DNA from 3 places in the Pseudocitrobacter sp. CD920760 genome. Region 1 is predicted to be linked to each of the others. Evidence: predicted binding sites of a transcription regulator. Region 1 holds the regulator's gene; each other region holds the start of a gene.
The links. The regulator Fur, encoded in region 1, represses iron uptake genes when iron is present. The targets are predictions, from matches to a motif close to ATAATAATGAGAACNACTATCAA.
Positions count from the first base shown of each region.

Region 2: ulaG (L-ascorbate 6-phosphate lactonase) is a predicted target of Fur. The motif match lies at 3,952-3,974, and genes of this name have one in related genera.
Region 3: feoA (ferrous iron transporter A) is a predicted target of Fur. The motif match lies at 3,628-3,650, and genes of this name have one in related genera.

Region 1 is NZ_CM173490.1:1,554,068-1,560,968, reverse strand. It holds gene pgm (phosphoglucomutase (alpha-D-glucose-1,6-bisphosphate-dependent)) at 1-933, opposite strand, end outside; gene seqA (replication initiation negative regulator SeqA) at 958-1,515, opposite strand; gene ybfF (esterase) at 1,700-2,464, shown strand; gene ybfE (LexA regulated protein) at 2,594-2,887, shown strand; gene fldA (flavodoxin FldA) at 3,038-3,568, shown strand; gene fur (ferric iron uptake transcriptional regulator) at 3,851-4,303, shown strand; gene chiQ (ChiQ/YbfN family lipoprotein) at 4,417-4,749, opposite strand; gene chiP (chitoporin ChiP) at 4,801-6,204, opposite strand; gene glnS (glutamine--tRNA ligase) at 6,596-6,901, opposite strand, start outside.
Region 2 is NZ_CM173490.1:497,697-504,597, forward strand. It holds gene AC1MKH_RS02215 (isovaleryl-CoA dehydrogenase) at 1-48, shown strand, start outside; gene yjfN (DUF1471 family protease activator YjfN) at 112-387, opposite strand; gene bsmA (biofilm peroxide resistance protein BsmA) at 548-859, opposite strand; gene yjfP (esterase) at 1,066-1,794, shown strand; gene ulaR (HTH-type transcriptional regulator UlaR) at 1,791-2,546, opposite strand; gene ulaG (L-ascorbate 6-phosphate lactonase) at 2,693-3,757, opposite strand; gene ulaA (PTS ascorbate transporter subunit IIC) at 4,120-5,517, shown strand; gene ulaB (PTS ascorbate transporter subunit IIB) at 5,533-5,838, shown strand; gene ulaC (PTS ascorbate transporter subunit IIA) at 5,848-6,312, shown strand; gene ulaD (3-keto-L-gulonate-6-phosphate decarboxylase UlaD) at 6,326-6,901, shown strand, end outside.
Region 3 is NZ_CM173490.1:4,806,748-4,813,648, reverse strand. It holds gene bioH (pimeloyl-ACP methyl ester esterase BioH) at 1-179, shown strand, start outside; gene AC1MKH_RS22735 (YdgH/BhsA/McbA-like domain containing protein) at 301-570, shown strand; gene feoC ([Fe-S]-dependent transcriptional repressor FeoC) at 710-946, opposite strand; gene feoB (Fe(2+) transporter permease subunit FeoB) at 956-3,268, opposite strand; gene feoA (ferrous iron transporter A) at 3,300-3,527, opposite strand; gene AC1MKH_RS22715 (Tex family protein) at 3,908-6,241, opposite strand; gene greB (transcription elongation factor GreB) at 6,344-6,817, opposite strand.

The DNA.
Region 1 (6,901 bases):
ACCGTGACGGTCGTAGTCCGGGTCGTTGGCGAACGCGAGGTCAAACTTATCGCGCAGCGCCAGCAGGCCCGCCATCGCGCACTCGGAGGAGCAGTCCATACGGATTGCGCCATCTTTGTCGAGATGCATAAAGCGGAAAGTCTGGTCAACCTGATCGTTAACGATGGTCAGATTCAGCTTGTAGTATTCGCCGATACGTTTCCAGTATTCGATACCGGAACCACCCAGCGGATCGACGCCCAGCGTCAGGCCCGCTTTCTGGATAGCCGCCATATCGACGATATCCGCCAGCCCTTCAATGAATGGCTGCACCAGGTCCATCTCTTTCACATGACCGGACGCCAGCGCGGCATCCAGAGAAATACGTTTCACGCCTTTCAGGCCATCGGCCAGCAGCGCATTGGCGCGATCTTCCACCACTTTGGTGACGTTAGTATCGGCCGGGCCACCGTTAGGCGGGTTGTATTTGATACCGCCATCTTCCGGCGGGTTGTGAGACGGCGTAATCACAATACCGTCAGCCAGTGGACCACCTTTTTTGTTGTGGACCAGAATAGCGTTCGACACAGCAGGCGTCGGCGTAAAGCCGTTATTTTCCTGCACAATGACATCCACACCGTTTGCCGCAAGCACTTCGAGCACCGAGATAAACGCCGGTTCAGAGAGCGCGTGGGTATCTTTACCGACGAAGCAAGGGCCGGTAATGCCGTTTTTCGCACGATCTTCGGCGATAGCCTGCGCGATCGCCAGAATATGAGGTTCATTGAAACTCTGGCGCGCCGCGCTGCCACGGTGTCCGGAAGTACCGAACTTCACTGCATGCTCTGCGTTACCCACTTCCGGTTTCAGCACATAGTACTGAGACGTCAGCTGGGCGACGTTAATCAAATCACTCTGTTGTGCAGGTTGGCCCGCACGGTTATGGATTGCCATTGCTTGATCCTTCTTATGCAAGGGTTAGATTGTGCCGCATACCTTTTCGATTAATTCAGCGGGGAACTGCATAAATTGCATAATGTGTTCCACCATACTGCATTTACGACCCGTGTTGGTATTCGTGATCACCCAATATGGGGTTTCCGGTACCTGTTTCGGTTTAGTCTGATTACCGTTTTTCAGCAGGGTTTGCTCATTGGCGGCAAAGTAGACACGCGTACGCCCATGAAGCGATTCCGTCGCTTCGGCAAACGCGTTGTTATCCAGTTTGTAGAGCGTCGTCAGGATCAGCATAAAGCGATTGACGGCTTTTTTCTGCTCAGCGTATTCGTCAGAGAGCAGCAGTTCACGCATCGCGCGAACTTTATCTTTCGCGGTTTTAACCGGTTTTACCTCGGCAACTGGAGCAACCTGAGCAGGCGCAACTTCAGCTTTGGCAACCGGAGCAGCAACAACAGGTTGTGATGCGGCGGAAAACTTCAGCATTCGCCGTAAAATGTCAGATGCGCTCTCGCCAATGTGCAGTGTGTGGGCGGCAATATAGCGATAGAGTTCGTCATCAACTTCGATCGTTTTCATCTTAATCCAGTGCAATTATTTTTTCTGAATACAAGTTGCTGGGATTATATGTTCAAAACCCAACAGCGGATAGCGTCATACCAGGATAGCGGCAAAAATGGGATAAAAATCGTATCTTGCCCCTGAACGTGAGAATGTCCAACATAATACCCTAACCCGACAGAGCGAAAAAAAGAACTTTGCTATGAAATTGAATACCCGAGCGCAATCTGCACAAAACCTGCACAATAATTCCCCCATTCTGCTCGTTCACGGCCTTTTCGGCAGCCTGGACAACCTTGGCGTACTGGCGCGCGACCTGGTGACCGACCACGATATCCTGCAAGTGGATATGCGTAATCACGGTCTTTCTCCGCGAGCGGATGAGATGAACTACCCGGCGATGGCCCAGGATCTGCTGGATACCCTCGACGCCCACAACATCGAGAAAGCCACGGTGATTGGTCACTCGATGGGCGGCAAAGCGGTGATGGCCCTGACCGCGCTAGCCCCGGAACGCATCGATAATCTGGTCGCTATTGATATCGCGCCGGTGGATTATCATGTGCGTCGCCACGATGAGATTTTTGCGGCGATTAACGCAGTCACCAACGCAGGTGTCTCCTCACGCCAGCAGGCCGCAACCGTGATGCGCGAATTTTTAGCCGAAGAAGGTGTGATTCAGTTTCTGCTGAAGTCGTTTGTTGACGGCGAGTGGCGCTTTAACGTACCGGTGCTGTGGGATCAGTACCCGCACATCGTCGGCTGGGAGACGATTCCGGCGTGGGATCATCCGGCACTGTTTATCCCCGGCGGAAATTCGCCTTATGTTACCGAAACTTACCGTAACGACCTGCTCTCGCAATTCCCACAGGCGCGTGCGCACGTCATTGCAGGCGCTGGCCACTGGGTGCATGCGGAAAAACCGGACGCGGTGCTGCGCGCCATCCGCCGATATTTAGCAGACTGATTAAAAACTCAACGACCGCGCGCCATTATGGCCGTGGTCGTTGGCGTGTCGGTTGCACTGATGTATGATTGCGCGCTGTCTGCACCGGGCGTTTCCCGGTAGCTTGTTTCCCCGAAGTCACTCTGAATCATGGCAAAAGAACAAACGGACCGAACGACAATTGATTTGTTCGCAAATGAGCGTCGGCCGGGAAGACCCAAAACCAATCCGCTTTCGCGTGACGAACAGCTGCGCATCAATAAGCGTAATCAATTAAAACGCGATAAAGTTCGCGGTTTGAAGCGCGTCGAGCTGAAACTCAATAACGATGCGGTAGATGCCCTGAACGAACTGGCAACCGCGCGCGATATGAGTCGCAGTGAGCTTATCGAAGAGATTCTGATGAGCCAGTTAGCCCTGCTTCGCGCGCAGGAAAAGCTCTGAAAATTTCATAAAATCCCGCTTTCATGTAGCAGAGTGTGCAGTCCGGTACGATTGCTGATTCCGCACCCTTCTCTGTTCTGCTATGATTGCCCTTATCTGTGGGCAATACGCCACCACCATATCATTAAGTTTCAAGAGGTTATTTAACTCATGGCAATCGTTGGCATTTTCTTTGGTAGCGACACCGGCAATACCGAAAATATTGCAAAAATGATTCAGAAACAGCTTGGTAAAGACGTTGCCGACGTGCATGACATTGCCAAGAGCAGCAAAGAAGACCTGGCTGCATTCGACATTCTGCTGCTGGGTATCCCTACCTGGTACTACGGTGAAGCCCAGTGCGACTGGGACGATTTCTTCCCGACGCTGGAAGAAGTTGATTTCAATGGCAAACTGGTTGCACTGTTCGGCTGCGGCGACCAGGAAGACTATGCGGAATACTTCTGTGATGCGCTGGGCACTATCCGCGACATCATCGAACCGCGCGGTGCGACCATCGTCGGCCACTGGCCAACAGCGGGTTACCACTTCGAAGCCTCTAAAGGCCTGGCCGATGACGACCACTTCGTAGGTCTGGCTATTGATGAAGATCGTCAGCCGGAACTGACCGCTGAACGTGTAGAAAAATGGGTAAAACAGATTTCTGAAGAGCTGCATCTGGAAGAGATCAAAAACGCCTGATTCTTGATGCGGCGTGACTTTTCAAATCACGCCGCATTAATAGGTAGAAGCAATCAAAATAATAGCTACAATTTTTTAACTTTTGAGCGTAAATCTGTACAATATCTTCTGAATTTAGCGAGTTTGCTGGTCAAGCCTCGTTTTCGAAATCTTTATTCGCCCAGGTCTTGCTGTTTTCATTTAGAAGGCGTCATTCTATAATGAGACGCATTACACTCGGTGCACTCTCTGTGATACTTCCGCGTTTGGAAGTCAATCGTTTAGCAACAGGACAGATTCCGCATGACTGACAACAATACCGCATTAAAGAAGGCTGGCCTGAAAGTCACACTTCCCCGGTTAAAGATCCTGGAAGTGCTTCAGGAACCAGACAATCACCATGTCAGCGCGGAAGACTTATACAAACGCCTGATCGACATGGGTGAAGAGATTGGTCTGGCGACCGTCTACCGCGTTCTGAACCAGTTTGATGACGCGGGCATTGTCACGCGCCATAATTTTGAAGGTGGCAAGTCCGTTTTCGAACTGACTCAACAACACCATCACGATCACCTGATCTGCCTCGACTGCGGCAAGGTTATCGAATTCAGCGATGATTCCATCGAAGCTCGTCAGCGTGAAATTGCCGCGAAACACGGTATCCGCTTAACCAACCACAGCCTGTACCTGTATGGTCACTGTGCTGAGGGCGACTGCCGCGAAGATGAACACGCGCACGATGGCGTAGAGAAGTAATTTCTTCGAGATTCTGAAAAGCCAACCTTCGGGTTGGCTTTTTTATTGCCTCTGTAAAGACAAAAAAAGCCGGAGACGCTTTAGGTCCCCGGCTCTGTGCAGGCCTTATTGTCTTACTTTGTCGTGTTATTACTGCGAATTTCCTGCCAGATTAACCCGCAATCTTTCTTCACGGCCTGATCGTTACCGGTTTTTCTCGCCAGAATGCACGCCTGATAATCGCTTACCCGCACGGTCTCCTGATTGGCAAACTGCTGGTGCGCCTTCTCCTGCTTCAGCACGTTCAGCACCTGCTGGCAGGCTTCGATTTTTTCCGGCGAGCCTTCTGCGGTGTTGATACAGGCGCTATAGGCATCTTTTAAACGCGTATCTTCTTTTGGTGCTTCAGACTGAGCGCAGCCCGCCAGCGCCGCGACCAGCGCAGCAATCATCACTGTTTTTTTCATGTTATTAGCCTTATACGACACGGCGGGCTCTGCGGCCCGCCTGAATACTTATCAGAAGATGGTGAACGGTGCGATAACCATAAATTTCACGTCACGTTCATCCTGGAAGATGTTGCCGTAACCACCGCTCCAGCTCGGGATATCCGAGTGGTTGTCGTACTGGGTGAAGTGCAGTTTTAACAGAGTACCTTTCGCGCGGCCTTCCTGTACGGTGTATGCCACATCGAAGCTGTAAGAAGACTCTTCGATAGTTTTGTTTTTGTCGTAGTACGCGTCCGGGTTGATCTGCCAGGTAGACGGTTTGGCATCCCAGGCGTAGACGTATGATGCACCTACAGCCCAGCCCGGCAGGTTCCAGTTCTTCAGGTCATACATCGCACCGAAGAACACCGCTTTTTCGCCGTTGGCGTTGAAGTCAGAACGGTTATCCCACCACACATCGAGGCGACCGTTAGAGGAGGCGTAGGTTGGCGTCATACGCTGCAGGAAGTAGCCCTGCTGGCCTTCAGCCTTAACCCAGGTCCCTTCCAGACGCAGGTCAACCTGCCCCACTTTGTAACCGAAGGTCAGCGCCTGCAACCACGCGGTGCCGTCATAAATATCGTTTACGGTGCGGTCATCCACTTTATCGCGGGTACCGTAGAACTGATAGCTGGTAGACAGCGGGCTACCGGCGATATCAAATTTGTAGCTGGCTTTGGCAAAGTACTGATCGACATAGCCTTCCGCCTGACCAAATGCCGCTTCCAGTACCAGGTCATTTTTGAAGTCATATTTCATACCGATGGAGTGCAGATAATCGACTTTCGTGCGCTTATCGTTCTGGTAGAAATTATCCATTTCGATATGCCATGGGGCCTTATATTCATTGGTCCACATGTAGGAGAAGCTCAGCGCGCCAGCATCGCCGTAATCAAAGTTCGCGCCCGCTTCTGCACCCTGATAGGTGCCTGGCATAAAGCTCCAGTGCGGCGCTAACAACGTTTGGCCGGTTGGCTGAATATAACCACCACGCGCCCAAACCGGGCCATACTTAAATTTCGCAGCGGCTTTATAAAGGCTCACACCGCTTTTATCGCCGGAGTAATCTTCCGAGTAGCCTTTATTTTTAGACGAGAACGCAATTTCGTTCGGGTGACCACTTTCTGAGGATTCTGCCATTTCGATAGCGGTAAACGCCGCAATATCGAGGCCGAACATATCAGCAGCATAGCCGGACTGGAAATCGAGGTTGGCGTTCCAGGTGGAGTGAGAAAGGTTGGTTTTATATTTGTCGTTATCGGTCACATCTTTACGGTCACGCTCACGCTGCCAGTAATAGATGCCGCCCGTTAACGTGGAGTCATCGACAAAGCCTGCTGCACTCGCCTGGGGAACAACTACCAGGCCCGACATTGCTGTGACACCGGCAATAGCCAGCGCCAGCGTACTACGTTTGCCACTGAACGTACGCATATGTGTATCCTCTTTGACTTTTAAAATGCCGCTGCAAAGCAGAGGCTAAAAATAAAAAACTGATAAAAAGTAGCGGGTGAAAAGCACCTTTTGCTACAGGATTAGAGTATTTTTCGCGACGCGAATTATCAATCCTTTTTCGCAAGCAAAATGCAGGACTATGACAAAGCGCACATATTTCGTTGCGTCTTGTAACAAATGCGATTTATTAACATTAAGCGGCGCAATGCCTTATCTCATCAGGGGAAAAGGTTAATAGCGCAGGTTGCAAGGATGTATCTTGATGAAATGATGCAAACGGGTGATGCCTGCATTAAAAAGATTAATTCGCATCGCGAATATGAGAGATAAAAAAAACGCCGCAAATGCGGCGTTTTTCACAAACAGAAGATTACTCGCCCGCTTTCGCCCAGGTATCACGCAGGCCAACGGTGCGGTTGAACACCAGTTTTTCTGCGGTAGCGTAGCGGCTGTCGAGGCAGAAGTAGCCTTCACGCTCGAACTGATACGCTTTACCGGCAACAGCAGCTTTCAGAGACGGTTCAGCAAAGCCCTGCTTGATAACCAGCGAATCCGGGTTCATCACCGACAGGAAGTCATCTGCCGCACCTGGGTTCGGCACGCTGAACAGACGATCGTACAGGCGGATTTCAACCGGCAGCGCGTGTGCCGCGCTCACCCAGTGAATAACGCCTTT
Region 2 (6,901 bases), 1.1 Mb from region 1:
GATCAGGTTATCAGTGACGTACTGCTGAGGGCGACAGGGGGCGTGTGAGGAAATGGTGACGTCGTGGAAGAGCGGCTTTCTGCCGGTTACTCTTCCACGCGTTTTATTGTCTCAGGCATAGATAATCGCCTGTGCTCGCCAGTTGTCCGGTTGCTGCTCTTCGTACATCTGAACAATGCGATACCAGGAAGCACCTTGTTCATCCGCTTTCTGGGCGATGGCATCTTCGACATCTTGCTGGCTACCGGAAATATTGTTCACGGAAATCAGCCCGATTTCATTCAGCCCGGTAACGCAATCCGCGCTGGCAAATTCAGCCGACTGCGCCGCGCTGGTGTTGGCGCCGCCAGAAAAGAGCAGGGTAGATAAGGTAAGAGATCGTTTCATCGTCAGCTCCATATACAAAACCCCGTAGGGCAGTCCATAGCAGACGTCAGGGCATACTTGCATCCGCTCCTTCGGATGGGTCGTTGTTGACGCCATATTGCATCAGGGAAACGTGAATAAGGTACAAACCTGCGTAAATCTGGTTCAACAATGTTGTCCACTATTTACGGTAAAGGATGGCCTGCGAATACCACTGCCCCGGAACCACCGTGCTGTCATCAATCATAATGATGACGTAGTAATCCGCTTTGGCCGCAGTCGCTTTGGCTTTCAGCGCGGCTTCGACATCCATTGGCGAGCCATATATCATGACGCTGATGGTGCCCATCCGCTGCAAACCTTCCGTCTGGTTACGACGAATTTCTTGTGGAGTATCCGTTGCCGCTGGAGGGGCCGTAGGCGTACCTTCCAGAATGCTGCAACTGCTCAACAGTAACGCCAGTAACAGAGGAGTAAAGCGACGCATAACCATATCCCGTTTCCTGATATTCACAGTGTAGTGGTATAAGGAAATTCCCATTAGGGGAATGTTCCCGATTTGTTATCTCAAGCGCTATTTTCGAATGAAAATCTCACGAAAGTGCAACTTGGTTCTCAATGTTAAAAATCAGACAAAGGATCATCTGCTAAAGCCCCACTGCTTTGCCTGATATTCAGTATGCCGGAAGGAGGCAACCGATGATTGAACTGGAAATGCGCATGCTCGCGGGGAATGAAATCCTGCATGCGTTCCCGAAAGGCTGCGCTGAACAACCGCTGCCATGCATCGTTTTTTATCATGGATTTACCTCCTCAAACCTGGTTTACAGCTATTTTGCCGTCGCGCTGGCGCAGGCTGGTTTTCGCGTGGTGATGCCGAGCGCGGCGGAACACGGGGCGCGCTTTAACGGTGACGAGCAGCAACGGTTACAGCACTTCTGGCAGATCCTGCTGCAAAACTTTCATGAGTTTCCGGCATTGCAGGAAGCGCTATACCGTGAGCGACTGGTGAGCGAGGGGCGTCTGGCGGTGGCGGGGGCTTCGATGGGCGGAATGACGGCACTGGGGATCATGACACATCATCCTGAGCTTAAATGCGTGGCTAGCCTGATGGGGTCAGGCTATTTCGGTTCGCTTTCCACAACGCTATTCCCCCCCGCCGAAACGCAGCGTGCTGGCCTTGCGCCGCTGCTGGCCGAGTGGGATGTCAGCCAGCAGCTCGCCCGTGTCGCAGACAGGCCGCTGCTGCTCTGGCACGGTGATGCTGACGATGTGGTGCCGCCTGATGAAACATTTCGTCTGCAGCAGGCGTTGAAGCGCGACCAACTGGACGCTAATTTGACCTGTGTCTGGCAAGCTGGCGTGCGTCATCGCATTACGCCAGAAGCCTTAACCTGCGCCGTGGATTTCTTTACGCGCCATCTCTAAACGCGCAGCACCTGCACGCCTTGTGCTTCCAGCGCTTTGAGGATATCCGGGTCAGCCTGCTTGCCGGTGATAACCATATCGATTTCATCGGCGCGGCTGAACAGCATGCCTGCTCGCTCGCCGATTTTGCTGCTATCGACCAGCACGGCGAGTTTACCGACAACATTGAGCATCTTTTGTTCGGCCATCGCGGTGAGCATGTCGGTTTTATACAACCCTTCGGCGGTAAGGCCCTTACCGCTGGTGAACATCCAGTGCCCGGCGTATAGGCTGTTTTCACTGCCCTGTGGGCTGAGCGTAATGGCGTGGCTGCGGTTGTACTGCCCGCCCATGATGATCACGCTGTCATGTTCCTGCTCAATCAGATAGTTCGCCAGTGGTAAATAGTTGGTGATGATTTGCACCGGTTTACCGCAGATTTCCTGCCCCAGCAGAAAAGCGGTTGACCCGCAGTTAATGACCACGCTTTCACCGGGCATCACCAGCTGGGATGCGGCTCTGGCGATACGAACTTTCTCGTCGTGATTCAGCGCCTGATGAATATTCATCGGTGACCAGCGCGGGCGCGGTTGATTGATAGCTTCGGCACCGTTGCGCACTTTTTTCAGTTTGCCGCTTTCATCGAGCTTGTTGATGTCCCGGCGAGCGGTGGCCGGTGAAATCCCCAGTCGGGTCATCACCTGTTCTACGGTGACAAAGCCTGTCTGCGCCAGCAGTTCGAGTAATATTTGATGCCTTTGCGCTTCCGTCATGAGCTAATCCGATAAAAAATGATGAGCAAAGATGATATTTGAAATGTCACGAAAATACTATGTCAGGAGAGCGCCGGATAGGATCTATCCGGCAAAGGAGAGCGTTGCGAGCCGGATACGTGAAGGGTATCCGGCAGAACAAGTGCTTACAGGAACGATTTGAACGGCAGATCGGGTTCAATCGTGAAGCAGTCGTCGAAACCACGCGGGTAGTGGTACTCAAAATTGTCTTTATCCAGCGGCCAGGTGAATTTGCCGCCAACCAGCCAGATAAACGGCTTAAAGCCATACTTCAGACGATCTTTTTTCATCTCCCACAGTACGCGGATTTCCTGCGGATCGGCCTGGAAGTTTGACCAGATGTCGTGATGGAACGGGATCACCACTTTCGCATTTAACGCTTCGCCCATACGCAACATATCGGCGCTGGTCATTTTATCGGTAATACCGCGCGGGTTTTCACCATACGATCCTAACGCCACGTCGATCTGATGCTCGTTACCATGTTTTGCATAGTAGTTAGAGTAGTGGGAGTCGCCGCTGTGATACAGCGTGCCGCCAGGCGTTTTGAACAGGTAGTTCACCGCGCGATCGTCCATACCGTCTGGCAGTACGCCAGCCGCTTTTTGATCCGCAGGCAGGGTAATCAGTGCCGTACGATCAAAGGCGTCAAGTGCATGAATTTCAATGTCTTTCACTTTCACCACGTCGCCCGGTTTAACCACGATGCAACGCTCTTTCGGCACACCCCAGCCGATCCATAAATCCACGCAGGTTTTTGGCCCGATAAACGGCACATCATCAGCGCAGTTTTGCATTACGGCTGCGGCGACGTTCACATCGATATGATCGTTATGATCGTGAGTAGCCAGCACGGCGTCGATCTGGCGTATGGCAAATGGATCAAGGACAAACGGGGTGGTGCGCAGGTTTGGCTGCAATTTTTTCACACCCGCCATGCGCTGCATCTGGTGGCCCTGCTTCATTAGCGGGTTGCCGTGGCTCTGCTTGCCAGTACCGCACCAGAAATCGACGCAGATATTGGTGTTACCCTCAGATTTCAACCAGATACCGGTGCAGCCCAGCCACCACATCGCAAATGTCCCCGGTGCCACTTTCTCCTGCTCAATCTCTTCGTTCAGCCAGCAGCCCCATTCCGGGAAGGTGCTCAGGATCCAGGATTCACGCGTGATAGTTTCTACTTTACTCATGATTTATCCCTCTTAAAGATTTCAAAATACGTCACATGGTGATTTGTTGTGATTGATAATGACGCTGTTTTTTCAAGATTGCAATGGGCATTGATCACAAGACAGGCAGGAGGCTATGTCTCTGTATGTATTTTATAACGGCTTGAATTAATGTGTTTTGTTTGTATTTTATTGATTTTAAATGGATAAATTAATTGATAATCAGAATCATTTATATCCATATAAGGATGGGGGTTATTATTGCGGCGCAAGTCACATTTAATCAAATTAAATCTTGTTGTGATTATTTTTGATTATTAGAGTGAGCATTCAAAACAGACAGACGCATGCTGACCGCTGCGCCTTCAATCCCGGAGAGCGTTATGGATATCCTCTACAACATCTTTACCGTTTTTTTTAATCAGGTAATGACCAATGCCCCGCTGTTACTGGGTATCGTGACCTGCCTGGGCTACATCCTGCTGCGTAAAAGCGTCAGCGTGATTATCAAAGGCACCATCAAAACGATTATCGGTTTTATGCTGCTGCAGGCCGGGTCCGGCATCCTGACCAGCACCTTCAAACCGGTGGTGGCGAAAATGTCGGAAGTTTATGGCATCAACGGTGCGATTTCAGATACTTACGCTTCGATGATGGCCACTATCGAGCGCATGGGCGATGCCTATAGCTGGGTGGGTTACGCGGTGCTGTTGGCTCTGGCGCTGAACATCTGTTACGTACTGCTGCGTCGCATTACCGGCATTCGCACCATCATGTTGACCGGCCACATCATGTTCCAGCAGGCCGGGCTGATTGCCGTCACGCTGTTCATCTTTGGCTACTCCATGTGGACCACCATTATCTGCACCGCGATTCTGGTTTCGCTCTACTGGGGCATAACCTCCAACATGATGTACAAGCCAACTCAGGAAGTGACGGACGGCTGTGGTTTCTCCATCGGTCACCAGCAGCAGTTTGCATCCTGGATTGCCTATAAAGTTGCGCCGTTCCTCGGCAAAAAAGAGGAGAGCGTTGAAGACCTCAAACTGCCGGGCTGGCTGAACATTTTCCACGACAACATCGTCTCCACGGCGATTGTCATGACCATCTTCTTTGGTGCCATTCTGCTCTCCTTCGGTATCGATACCGTGCAGGCGATGGCGGGCAAAGTGCACTGGACGGTCTACATCCTGCAAACCGGTTTCTCCTTTGCGGTGGCGATCTTCATCATCACTCAGGGCGTGCGCATGTTTGTGGCGGAACTCTCTGAAGCGTTTAACGGCATTTCCCAACGCCTGATCCCCGGTGCGGTGCTGGCGATTGACTGCGCGGCTATCTATAGCTTCGCGCCAAACGCCGTGGTCTGGGGCTTTATGTGGGGCACCATCGGTCAACTGATTGCGGTTGGCATTCTGGTCGCCTGCGGCTCTTCCATTCTGATTATTCCGGGCTTTATCCCGATGTTCTTCTCTAACGCCACTATCGGCGTGTTCGCTAACCACTTCGGCGGCTGGCGTGCGGCGATCAAGATTTGTCTGGTGATGGGGATGATTGAAATCTTCGGCTGCGTCTGGGCGGTGAAACTTACCGGTATGAGTGCCTGGATGGGGATGGCGGACTGGTCGATTCTGGCACCGCCGATGATGCAGGGCTTCTTCTCCATCGGTATCGCCTTTATGACCGTCATCATCGTCATTGCACTGGCTTATATGTTCTTCGCTGGCCGCGCGCTGCGCGCAGAAGAAGATGCAGAAAAACAACTGGCAGAACAGTCTGCTTAATAAGGAGTTTTGATTATGACCGTACGTATTCTGGCTGTGTGTGGCAACGGACAAGGCAGTTCCATGATCATGAAGATGAAAGTGGACCAGTTTTTAACCCAGTCGAACATCGACCACACGGTAAACAGCTGCGCGGTTGGCGAGTACAAAAGCGAGTTGAGTGGCGCGGATATCATCATCGCGTCTACCCATATCGCGGGCGAAATCACCGTGACCGGCAACAAATACGTGGTTGGCGTGCGCAACATGCTCTCTCCGGCTGACTTTGGCCCGAAACTGCTGGAAGTGATCAAAGAACATTTCCCGCAGGACGTGAAGTAAGGGCGCGCCATGAAATTACGTGATTCGCTGGCTGAAAATAAATCCATCCGTCTGCAGGCTGAAGCTGAAACCTGGCAGGACGCAGTGAAAATCGGCGTTGACCTGCTGGTGGCGGCCGATGTTGTTGAGCCGCGTTACTACCAGGCGATTCTGGATGGCGTTGAACAGCACGGCCCATACTTTGTGCTCGCTCCAGGCCTGGCAATGCCGCACGGTCGCCCGGAAGAGGGCGTTAAGAAAACCGGTTTTGCGCTGGTGACGCTGAAAAAGCCGCTGGAGTTCAACCACGAAGATAACGACCCGGTGGATATCCTTATCACTATGGCGGCGGTCGATGCCAACACTCACCAGGAAGTGGGCATCATGCAGATCGTCAACCTGTTTGAAGATGAAGAGAATTTCGACCGTTTACGTGCCTGCCGTACCGAGCAGGAAGTACTGGATCTCATTGACCGCACCAACGCGGCAGCTTAAGAAGGAATTGAACATGTCATTACCGATGTTGCAGGTCGCGCTGGACAACCAGACTATGGATAGCGCCTACGAAACCACTCGCCTGATTGCCGAAGAAGTCGACATTATCGAAGTGGGCACCATTCTGTGCGTGGGCGAAGGCGTGCGTGCGGTTCGTGACCTGAAAGCACTCTACCCGCACAAAATCGTGCTGGCAGACGCCAAAATTGCCGATGCGGGCAAAATCCTTTCTCGTATGTGCTTCGAAGCCAACGCTGACTGGGTGACCGTGATTTGCTGTGCGGATATCAACACCGCCAAAGGCGCGCTGGACGTGGCGAAAGAGTTTAACGGCGACGTGCAGATCGAACTGACCGGCTATTGGACCTGGGAACAGGCGCAGCAGTGGCGTGATGCGGGCATTCAGCAGGTGGTTTATCACCGCAGCCGCGACGCACAGGCCGCAGGCGTGGCGTGGGGCGAAGCAGACATCACCGCGATCAAACGTCTTTCTGATATGGGCTTCAAAGTGACCGTCACCGGTGGCCTGGCGCTGGAAGATCTGCCGCTGTTCAAAGGTATTCCGATTCATGTGTTTATCGCGGGTCGC
Region 3 (6,901 bases), 2.0 Mb from region 1:
TCCTGCGTCTTTATGGCCGACTGGATGGTCTGGTGCCGCGCAAAATAGTGCCCCAACTCGATGCCCTGTGGCCGCAGAGTGAATCGTACCTTTTTGCCAAAGCCGCCCATGCGCCGTTTATCTCGCATCCGGATGAATTTTGTCAGGTTATTCGCGAATTTGCCGACGCTAAAATTTAATTTTTGCGTCCACATGGCAAAAGTTTCAAAGCGGAATAATACTTATCCTGCCGGTACGCTCAATGCGTTGATAGCCGTTGCGTACCGCATATAAAACAAAAACTTATATAGGGATAACGTTATGAAACTCGTTACAGGTATTGTCGCGACTCTGGTTATGGGCTCGCTCTCTTTTGGTGCGCTGGCGGCACAAGAGATTCAGAAAGAAGATGTCGCGAAGATGAATCTCACCAAAATTGGTGAAATTACTACTTCGCGCACCACCTCGCCGATGGATGCGAAGCGCGATTTGTCGAAAAAAGCGGATGAGCTGGGCGGGAAGTACTATGTGATTATCGCCGGTTCAAAGAATGAGAAAACTGTGCACGGTAACGCAGACGTTTATAAGTAATTAAAAAAGCGGGTCTTCGGACCCGCTTTTGCCATGAGTGCCTGCATTTTTGCCGGATGGTGCTGCGCTTATCCGGCCTACGGGTAAGCGGATGTTGGCCCATTTTGTAGGCCCGGTAAGCAACGCGCCACCGGGCAGATCAGCACAGCACCCACCACTCGCTCAGGCAGGCGCGCCCTTCCGGGCACTGCTTACAGCTTCCCGACAGACAGCCGTCCGCGTCTTCCTGCACGCGACGCGCTTTACCCATCGCTTCCAGGCGTTCGAGCATGGCATCGATCATCGGCTGCGGCGTGTGTAACTGCGCGCTGAGTTGTGATGCCCCCATGCGTCCCTGCAGTGCCAGCATATCGCGAACCTCAATTAACGATGCCATCGCCTCTCCTTAGTGGCAGCTGCCAGAGGTTTCATGAGCGTGAACGGTTTTGCGCGTCGCCAGCAGATTTACATCCACGCGGCTGCGTGCCCGGCGCAGCGCGCCAATCACTATCACGTTAAACAGAATCACCGCCAGAATGCACACCAGGCTGTACTGCGGGTGTTGTTTGAAGCTGGTGACCTGATAAAACAGCGTTGATAGTGAGTAAGCGATGTTCAGCCCCCACAACACCGAGAAGCCCATCCAGCCGCGGCTGGATTCACGGGCAATTGCGCCCATCACCGAAATGCACGGAATGTAGAGCAGAACGAAAATCAGGTAGCTGTAGGCCGCCGCCGCACTGCCGAATTTGCTGCTCATCACGCCCATCGCGCCGGTCGCCATTTCCCCGTCGCCTTTGCTGGCTTCGATTGGGTTCGCCAGCACGCTCAGGCTGAAGGTGTCTTTCAGGCTCTGCCAGGTTTCATCGGCTGCGCCCAGAAGCTCGTCGGTCAGGCTAAAGGTGGCCGGGTCGAAATCTTCTTGCTGGATATTTTCAGCGGTATAGAGCGTGTTCAGCGTACCGACCACCACTTCTTTTGCCATCGCCCCGGTAAACAGGCCAACCGCTGCCTGCCAGTTGTCTTCATGCACACCAATCGGTTTCAGCAGCGGCGTCAACTGACGGCTCACTGACGCAAGGGCTGAGTCGTTGATGTTATCGACCGCCTGGCCGCTCAGGGAGAAGCTGTTCAGGGCACTCAGGAAAATACTGACGATAACGATGACTTTACCCGCGCGAACCACAAAGCCTTTCAGGCGTTGCCAGGTCTGGATAAACAGGCTCTTGAGATGCGGGATGTGATAAACCGGCAGCTCCATCACGAACGGGGAGGCTTCACCACGCATGATGGTGTATTTGAGCATCAGACCGGTGAGGATCGCCATCACGATGCCCAGTACGTAAAGCGAGAAGACCGCCAGCGCGCCCTGTTGACCAAAGAACGCCGCAGCGAAGACGGCGAAGATCGCCAGACGTGCGCCGCAGGACATAAACGGCGCCATCATGATAGTCATCAGACGTTCACGCGGTGCGTCCAGCGTACGTGCGCCCATCACCGACGGCACGTTACAGCCGAAACCAACAATCAGCGGCACGAAGGATTTACCCGGCAGACCAAGTGACTGCATCAGGCGGTCCATAACAAACGCCGCACGCGCCATGTAGCCGGAATCCTCAAGGAAGGAGAGGAACAGGTACATCATGCCGATTTGCGGTACCAGAGGTAGCACGGTGTTGATCCCGCCGCCAATCCCCTGGGCGAGGAAAATCGTCAGCCATTCCGGGAAGTGCAGCGTTGCGCCAACCCATTGAATGCCATGAATAAAGATAGCGACGGAACCGCCGTCGAAAATAGGCTGCAATGCGCCGCCGATGTTAATCGCCAGCAGGAACATCAGGTACATCACGAACAGGAAAATCGGCAGCCCCAGCACGCGGTTGAGTACGATTTTATCCACGGCAGCGGTGAAGCGGCTTGGCTCGGCGGTGAGCGTATTACTGACGCTATCGCAAATGGCGGAGATGCTCTGGTAACGCGCATCGGCGATATGCAAGGCCGGGTCATCCAGTTCGTCGCTCAGGTTAGCCAGCGCGATATCGAGTTTATCTGCCGCATCGCCCGCATAGGCGCGGCTATAGATATCGCCTTCCAGCATCTGCATACCGAGCCAGTGGCGCTGTTTTGCCGGAATAGACTCCGGCATCGCGCGCGCCAGATTCTCTGCTTCACGCAGTAGCGGCGCGGCGTAGTGCACCAGCTCAATCTCATCGTTGCTTTGGTAGCGGTCAACCGCCAGCTTCAGGGCGTCGATCCCGCGGCCACGCGTGGAAACCAGCGGAACGACCGGGCAACCCAAACGGGCGGAAAGGGCGTCGATATCAATGCGGATTTTCTGTTTCTCCGCGATATCAAGCATGTTGAGCGCCACGATGCAGGGAATGCCCAGCTCAAGGAGTTGCAGCGTCAGATAGAGGTTGCGCTCGAGGTTGGAGGCATCGACGACGTTAATCAGAAGGTCGGCGTCGCCGCTCAGAATATAGTGGCAGGCGATTTGCTCATCGAGCGAGGTTTGCGAGGAGATGGTGGTCAGGGAGTAGGTGCCTGGCAGGTCGACCAGCGTGACGTTGTGGTCGGTCGTTGAAAACGACCCTTCTTTACGCTCGACCGTCACCCCGGACCAGTTACCCACGCGCTGACGTGCGCCGGTTAATTGATTGAATAATGTTGTCTTGCCGGAATTAGGATTACCAATTAAGCCAATGGTTAGTTTTTTCATTTTTTGTGAACTCTATAACAGCTAAATCGGATTAACGAGAAATGGATTCAAGATCCAGAAATTCCAAATCTTTTTTGCGTAGGACTAAACTGACTCGACGCGTTTCAATATGAATGGGGTCGCCTAATGGTGCGACACGTACAACCTGGAAAGAGGAGCCGGGCAGCATACCGAGCGACAGCAATTTCTGACGCCAGGCCGGGCTGATTTCACGGGAGAAGCCAGTAATTTTCCACGCACTATCAGGAGTAAATTGCATAGGGCCTACTTATTTCATCGCGAGTCACTGTCGCGCGGGTTCAACAGAAACGAACGGAAAGGCGCGCGAACATGAGAGAGGTTAATTAATCTACAATACGATGATAATGAGAATGGTTTGTATCTTCAATAGATAAAATGTGACCGGATGTTCTTTCTGAGAATAAAGTGGTGCAAAGTTGATTTGGCTCAAAACAATTCGGGTAAACCGTATGTTTGTTTATTTCGACGAATGTTAATGCGGTGATAATAATGCTAAATATAAAAACAATTAATCTATTTCCGAAATAAAAAGCCCGATAACGTTTATCGGGCCCACAGACGTTTCTGGTTTGTAGGCCGGGTAAGCGCAGCGCCACCCGGCAACACAAACCGCACGCGTTAGCGTTTTTTCCCCATCGCCGCCGCCAGCGCATCCATCATCGCGCTGTTACCCGCAGATTGCGCATCGCGACCGCGTGGTTTTGCTGCTTTGGCCGCCGGGCGATTACCCTGGTTGCGCTCATTGCTATTACCGCCGCGACGGGCGTTGGTTTCACCCGGCTGCTCGTCCAGACGCATGGTCAACGCAATACGTTTACGCGGCAGATCCACTTCCAGCACTTTCACTTTCACGATATCGCCGGCTTTCACCACCGTGTGTGGATCTTCCACAAACTTATCCGCCAGCGACGAGATGTGAACCAGGCCATCCTGATGCACGCCGATATCCACAAACGCACCAAAGTTGGTGACGTTAGTGACCGCGCCTTCCAGAATCATCCCCGGCAACAGGTCATTCATGGTTTCTACGCCATCAGCGAACTGCGCGGTTTTAAACTCAGGACGCGGGTCACGGCCCGGTTTTTCCAGCTCTTTAATGATATCGGTGACGGTTGGCACGCCGAAACGCTCGTCGGTGAATTCAGAGGCTTTCAGGTTACGCAACTCGCTGCTGTTGCCCATCAGATCTTTCAGAGCCTGCTGAGTCCGCGCCAGGATACGCTCGACCACCGGATACGCTTCCGGGTGCACCGTTGAGGCATCCAGCGGGTTGTCGCCGTGGTTAATACGCAGGAAGCCCGCGCACTGCTCGAACGCTTTTGGCCCCAGACGGCTGACTTTCAGCAGTTGCTGACGGTTCTGGAACTGACCGTTCTCATCGCGCCAGCTGACAATATTCTGCGCCATCATGCGCGTCAGGCCCGCCACGCGAGTCAACAGCGGAACGGAAGCGGTATTCAGGTCTACGCCAACGGCGTTTACGCAGTCTTCCACCACCGCATCCAGCTTACGCGCCAGCGAGGTCTGGCTAACGTCATGCTGATACTGGCCGACGCCGATGGATTTCGGGTCGATTTTTACCAGCTCGGCGAGCGGGTCCTGCAAACGGCGGGCGATAGAGACCGCGCCACGCAGAGAAACGTCGAGGTCCGGGAATTCCAGCGCCGCCAGTTCAGACGCGGAGTAAACCGATGCGCCTGCTTCGCTGACGATCACTTTCTGCGCCGTCACTTTCGGGAACTGTTTCTGCACGTCGAGGAAGAAACGCTCCGTTTCGCGCGAGGCCGTACCGTTACCGATAGCGACCAGCTCAACGTTATGCTTCTCGCACAGCGCCGCGACTGCAACGGCTGCTTTCGCCGCCTGACCGGTATGCGGGTAGATGGTGTCGGTGGCCACCAGTTTGCCGGTGCCATCAACAACGGCCACTTTCACGCCGGTACGCAGGCCCGGATCGAGGCCCATCGTCGCGCGCAGGCCCGCAGGCGCCGCCATCAGCAGGTCGTGCAGGTTACGGGCGAAGACGTTAATTGCTTCGTCTTCCGCGCGCTCGCGCACGGTGCCCATCAGTTCGGTTTCCAGGTGCATCAGCACCTTGATGCGCCATGTCCAGCTCACCACGCCTTTGCGCCAGCTATCCGCCGGGGCGTTGTTCAGGCGCAGGCCAAGGTGATCGATAATAATCTGTTCGCCGTGGCTCTCTTTTGGCGGCTCGTCGAATTGCGGGTCGGCATTCAGCGAGAGTTGCAGGATGCCTTCGTTGCGGCCACGGAACATCGCCAGCGCGCGGTGAGACGGCACGGTAGAAATCGGTTCGTGATGGTCGAAGTAGTCGCGGAATTTCGCGCCTTCTTCCTCTTTGCCTGACACCACGGTCGCCACGATGTGGGCGTTTTTCCACAGATAATCACGCACTTTCGCCAACAGGCCCGCGTCTTCAGCAAAACGCTCCATCAGGATATAGCGTGCGCCATCCAGCGCGGCTTTGGTGTCTGCCACGCCTTTGTCGGCGTCGATAAATTTGGCGGCTTCCGTTTCCGGGTCATGCGACGGTTCGTTCCACAGCAGCTCAGCCAGCGGTTCCAGCCCGGCTTCAATGGCGATTTGCCCGCGCGTGCGACGTTTTTGTTTATACGGAAGGTAAAGGTCTTCAAGCTCGGTTTTGCTGAGGGTGTCGTTGATGGCTTTTTCCAGCGATTCGGTGAGTTTACCTTGCTCGCTGATCGACTTAAGAATGGTCTGGCGACGATCTTCCAGTTCACGCAAATAGCCCAGTCGGGATTCCAGATTACGCAGCTGCGTGTCATCCAGACCGCCGGTGACTTCCTTACGATAACGTGCAATAAACGGCACGGTATTCCCATCATCAAGCAGGCGAACGGCGGCTTCCACCTGTTCTGCGCGTGCCTGAAGTTCACCCGCAATAATGCGGCAGAGCGAATCATTCATCATGGTGTTGTCATCTGTTGGGTCGAAAAATCAGGGGATAGTTATACGGATTGACCGGCAAAAATGCCAGTCGCCACCGTATTCTCTCGGATTGTTCCAGGCGCGCTACTTCACATATTCGATCTCATTGATGTACCAGCTCGCCTCACCGGCGGGCGTTTGCACCACGGCCAGATCGCCAACCTCTTTTTTCAGCAGGCCGCGCGCCATCGGCGAATCAATTGAGATGTAGTCGTTACGACCAAATATTTCATCGTAGCCGACAATGCGAAAGCGCTTCACATCGCCGTCGTCGTTTTCAATTTCCACCCACGCGCCAAAGAAGACTTTGCCTTCCTGCTGCGGTGAATAATCGACAATCTTCAGGTTTTCCAGACATTTGGTGAGATAACGCACGCGGCGGTCGATTTCACGCAGGCGCTTTTTGTTGTACTGGTAATCGGCGTTTTCACTGCGATCGCCCAGACTTGCTGCCCAGGTCACTTTTTTGGTGACTTCCGGGCGTTCCTCGCGCCAGAGGTAATCCATCTCTTTTTTCAGTTTTTCATACCCTTCACGGGTAATTAAAGGCGTTTTCATCCGCGTTTCCTGCCTTCTGCTGGCCTGTTGGAAAGCACAAAAGAGTCCAACAGGATGAATAATGTGTCTTATGATTAAATGTAT